Regions from separate parts of the Streptomyces sp. NPDC014623 genome, predicted to be linked through region 2. Evidence: riboswitches for the same ligand, from Rfam matches in the RefSeq annotation. Region 2 holds a riboswitch; the other holds the start of a gene.
What was found. A riboswitch is a leader RNA that binds a small molecule or an ion and turns the genes downstream of it on or off. The one in region 2 is predicted to bind glycine.

Region 1 (2,390 bases), on a different contig from region 2:
CCACGGTCACGGCTGGGTGCAGGGCAGTGGCGTCGGACGTGTCACCGTTCGCTTCGAGGAACCGTGGACGCCTCCGGGACGGGTGCGCACCTTCCGTGTCGACGACCCTGAGCTGCGGCCGGCCGGTCCGCTTCCCCTGGTGCGGGACGCGGTGGACTACTCCTCGTGGCCGGCGAGCCTGCCGAAGTCCCTGTCAGGGACCGGCCCGGTGGAGGGAGCGGCGTCCAGCCCGTAATGGCGGTAGAGCTGCAGTTCCTGCTCGGGAGACAGGTGGCGGCCCACTCCGAAGTCGGGCGCGTCCTTGATCAGGGCCCGGTCGAAGGGGATCACGAGCGAGCCGTCGACGAATTCGCTCGGTTCCAGCGGGACGAATGCGTCCCTGCTGAAGAGACCGGTGCGTACGGCGGCCCACTCGGGTACCCCGGTGGCGTCGTCGAGGTAGACCTCGTCCACCGTCCCGATCTTGGCGCCTCGGCGGTCGAAGGCCTTGCGGCCGATCAGGCTGCGCGGATCGATGTCGGTCTGCACGGTGCCTCCCACTGGTCACGACTGCATCAGGTGGTCGCGGCTGCTCCACAGGCACTACGAAAGGCCAGATCCAGGTGGTCGGCCACTCGAGACGGCTCGTGTCGGCCCCGCTGGTAGGCTGGGACATGGCTGCTGACCCTGTGCGGGAGAGTCCTCCGGAGAGATCCGGAGGCGCCGAAGGAGCAACTCCTCCCCGGAATCTCTCAGGCCCCCGTACCGCACGGACGAGGTCACTCTGGAAAGCAGGGCGAGTCCGTACGGCACGTGCCGCCGCGGGCACCGCCCTCACCGACGGTGAAAACCGGTGTGCCGCAGGGCGTGCCGGTGAAGCTCTCAGGTCGATATGACAGATGGGGAGGCCGTTCGGGCAGCCACGCCGTGGCGCCCCTCGCAGGTCGTGACAGACCAGGAGGCCTCCACCATGACCCCCCGTCGCACTCCGCTCTCCCAGCTGGAGCAGGGCATTCTGTTCGAGCAGCGTCACATCGGGCCCGATGCCGAGGAGCAGGCGAAGATGCTCGCCCATGTCGGGTACGGCTCCCTGGACGAGCTCACCGCCGCCGCGGTGCCCGACGTGATCAGGAGTGCCGAGGCGCTGAACCTCCCCGGCGCCCGTACCGAGGCCGAGGTCCTGGCCGAGCTGCGCAGCCTCGCCGACCGCAACCAGGTGCTCGCACCGATGATCGGGCTCGGCTACTACGGCACGTTCACCCCGCCGGTGATCCTGCGCAACGTCCTGGAGAACCCCGCCTGGTACACGGCCTACACGCCGTACCAGCCGGAGATCTCCCAGGGCCGGCTCGAGGCCCTCCTGAACTTCCAGACGATGGTCGCCGACCTCACCGGGCTGCCGACCTCGGGTGCCTCGCTCCTCGACGAGGGAACGGCTGCGGCCGAAGCCATGGCGCTGGCGCGACGGGTCGGCAAGGTGAAGGACGGTGTCTTCCTGGTCGACGCCGACACGCTGCCGCAGACCATCGCGGTGATCGAGACCCGCGCCGAGCCGACCGGTGTCGAGGTCGTCGTCGCCGATCTCGCCGAGGGCATCCCGGCGGAGGTCGCCGAGCGCGGTGTCTTCGGTGTGCTGCTCCAGTACCCCGGGGCCTCCGGTGCCGTCCGCGACCTCAGGCCCGTCATCGCGCAGGCGCACGATCTGGGCGCGATCGTGTCCGTCGCCGCCGACCTGCTGGCCCTGACGCTGCTCACCTCGCCCGGCGAGCTGGGCGCGGACATCGCCGTGGGCACCACGCAGCGCTTCGGCGTCCCGATGGGTTTCGGCGGGCCGCACGCCGGCTTCATGGCCGTACGCGAGAAGTTCGCCCGCAGCCTGCCCGGCCGCCTCGTCGGTGTCTCCGTCGACGCGGACGGCAACAAGGCCTACCGCCTGGCCCTGCAGACCCGTGAGCAGCACATCCGCCGCGAGAAGGCCACCAGCAACATCTGTACCGCCCAGGTGCTGCTCGCCGTCATGGCCGGCATGTACGCCGTCTACCACGGCCCCGAGGGGCTGCGCACGATCGCCCGGCGCACCCACCGGTACGCCACGATCCTGGCCGAGGGACTGCGGGCGGCGGGCAGCGAGGTCGTGCACGACGCGTACTTCGACACCCTCACGGTCCGCGTGCCGGGTGCGGCGGCCGACGTGGTCGCCGATGCGCGTGAGCGCGGGGTGAACCTGCGTCTCGTCGACGCCGACCACGTCTCCGTCGCGTGTGACGAGACCACGACCCGCGCCCGGATCGCCGCCGTCTGGGCGGCCTTCGGGGCCGGTGGCGACATCGAGGTGCTGGACGCGGAAGCGGCCGACGCGCTGCCTGAGGGGCTGCTGCGCTCCGACGCCGTCCTCACCCATCCGGTCTTCC
Region 2 (2,390 bases):
CCCGGGCGAACTCGCGTGCGGGCGCGACGGCGAAGGAGAGACGGGAGCCCACGCACTGGAGGAATTGCGCCTCGGAGCTGAACACGGGAACGTACGCGCCGCCGTCGAGCTCGACCGTCGGCAGGTCGAGGTCGGCGCTGTCGGGCCCGCCGCCGTTCGGCAGGGGCACCCAGACCTGGCTGCGGCCGAGCACCTCGACCAGCCGTCCGCCCGCTCCGGGCACGCCGAGCGAGGCGCTGAGCACTTCTTCGAGCTCGTTGGCCGGCCATCCCTGCGACGGATACGACGGGGCCTGGGCCTGGGCCGGAATGTCCACGGTGTCTCTGTCCCTCTCTCGCCATGCTGTGCGGCTGAAACCTTAGACCGGCTCACGCCGGGAAGGCAGTGCCGCAGACGGAAGCGGCGTCCGGGCCACCGCACCGTCCGCATCCCGGACAGGCCCAAGAGGCCCGCGAACTGTGCGTATGCGAACAGTGACAGCCCGGACGGCCCTGCCGCCCCCCGGAGCGCGGTGGGACGCCTCCTGCCGGGGAGGGCCCCGACGGGCCTACTCCTGCGGCAGCCGCGCCTCGGAGAACGAGATCCGGCCGATCGCCGACGCCGTCTCCCGGTCGAGCAGCACCGCCGAGGCGCACCCCGGCGGCAGCAGACCGCTCCCGGTGTCGCGCAGCAGCCGTCCGACCGCACGCCGGTGCCGGGCGAACGCGTATCCGGACACCCCGCGCCCCCGCTCCCGCTGCCCCTGCCTGGCCACCTGGGGGGTGACGTCGAGCAGGACGAGGTGCAGGGCGCTGCCCCGGCGCCGGGCCTCACGCGCCAGCCAGCGCCGCACCCAGGCCTGCGTACCGCAGTCGTGGACGACCACGGACGCACCCGAGCGCAGCGCCCTCCACAGCCCGGCGTAATGCGCCGCGCGCACCAGCGGGCGGTAGAGGGCGTACGGGAGTAATCCGGGCAGGGCGGCCGTCCAGCGGTCCCTGGTGTCCTGGGAGTCGATCGCGTGCTCCTGGACCGCCCGCCGGATCAGCGTCGACTTCCCGCTGCCCGGCAGCCCCGAGACCACCACCACATCGCCCGCCGCGAAGTCCAGGCCGCTCGGCCCCTCCGCGCCCCTCCCCCGCAGATCACGCACCACCGGAGCGTGTCCGCCCGTCGGTTCCCGGGCGGGCACGCCCGGCTGCTGGGGCATCGCACCGCTCACCGCCCCTGCGGTAGTCGCGTAGCGCTGCAACGTCATCGCCTTCCCCCTGCCGAGTCACCCACCGACCTGCTCGAGAAGTGTAAAGAAAAGGTAATGCGGCACAACTGTTTCCACCCCTACGTGTCGGAACCGGTGCCGGTCCGGACCTGGATCCCCACTCTCCCCCAATGCGTGCGATGATGACCCCGCCAACTGCATACCGGCCGTTTGAATCCGCGCGGGAGAGTTCCGGTCGCCGTGTGCGCCGGGCGCCGAAGGAGCAAGTTCCTCCCTTGAATCTCTCAGGCCCCGTACCGCGTGGATGAGGCAGATCTGAAAAGCGGGCCGCCGTGCGGCTCCACCCAAGGTGCAAGCCGACCCTGACAGGACCGAACCCGTCAGGACCCTTTCAGGGGCTCTCGGCGAACCTCTCAGGTTCCGATGACAGATGGGGAGGGAACCGTCCCCTGTCGTCATGCCCTGGAGCCATGTCCATGAGCACTGCCCCGAGCGCCGCCCCCCGTCGCACCGCCCTCGACGCCCTGCACCGTTCGCTGGGTGCGACCATGACCGATTTCGCCGGCTGGGACATGCCCCTGCGGTACGCCAGCGAGCGCGACGAGCACAACGCCGTACGCGAGCGGGCCGGCCTGTTCGACCTGTCGCACATGGGCGAGATCACCGTCACCGGTCCGCAGGCGGCGGCCTTCCTGAGCCACGCGCTGGTCGGCGACATCGCCACCGTGGGCGTGGGCCGGGCCCGCTACACGATGATCGTCACGGAGGACGGCGGGATCCTGGACGACCTGATCGTCTATCGCCTGGGCGAGACCGAGGCGCCCGAGTACCTGGTCGTCGCCAACGCGGGCAACGCCCAGCTCGTCCTGGACACCCTCGCCGGGCGCCTCGGCGGCTTCGACGCCGAGGTGCGGGACGACCGCGACGCGTACGCGCTGCTCGCCGTCCAGGGCCCGGACTCCCCCGCCGTACTGAAGTCGGTCACGGACGCCGATCTGGACGGGCTGAAGTACTACGCCGGGCTCCCCGGGACGGTCGCCGGTGTCCCCGCGCTCATCGCCCGTACGGGCTACACCGGTGAGGACGGCTTCGAACTCTTCGTCGCGCCGGACCACGCCGAGCAGCTGTGGAAGGCCCTGACCGAGGCCGGCGCGCCGTACGGTCTGATCCCCTGCGGGCTCTCCTGCCGCGA

Region 1: linked by a shared signal. The riboswitch ahead of gcvP (aminomethyl-transferring glycine dehydrogenase) and the one ahead of gcvT (glycine cleavage system aminomethyltransferase GcvT) in region 2 are both predicted to bind glycine.

The regions. Positions count from the first base shown of each region.
Region 1 is NZ_JBIBZU010000017.1:9,915-12,304, forward strand. Features, by position in the region: gene ACF1FZ_RS25125 (DNA polymerase IV) at 1-235, shown strand, start outside; gene ACF1FZ_RS25130 (PRC-barrel domain-containing protein) at 157-528, opposite strand; glycine riboswitch at 662-757, shown strand; gene gcvP (aminomethyl-transferring glycine dehydrogenase) at 950-2,390, shown strand, end outside.
Region 2 is NZ_JBIBZU010000014.1:90,660-93,049, forward strand. Features, by position in the region: gene ACF1FZ_RS22520 (enhanced serine sensitivity protein SseB) at 1-316, opposite strand, end outside; gene ACF1FZ_RS22525 (AAA family ATPase) at 548-1,237, opposite strand; glycine riboswitch at 1,410-1,507, shown strand; gene gcvT (glycine cleavage system aminomethyltransferase GcvT) at 1,675-2,390, shown strand, end outside.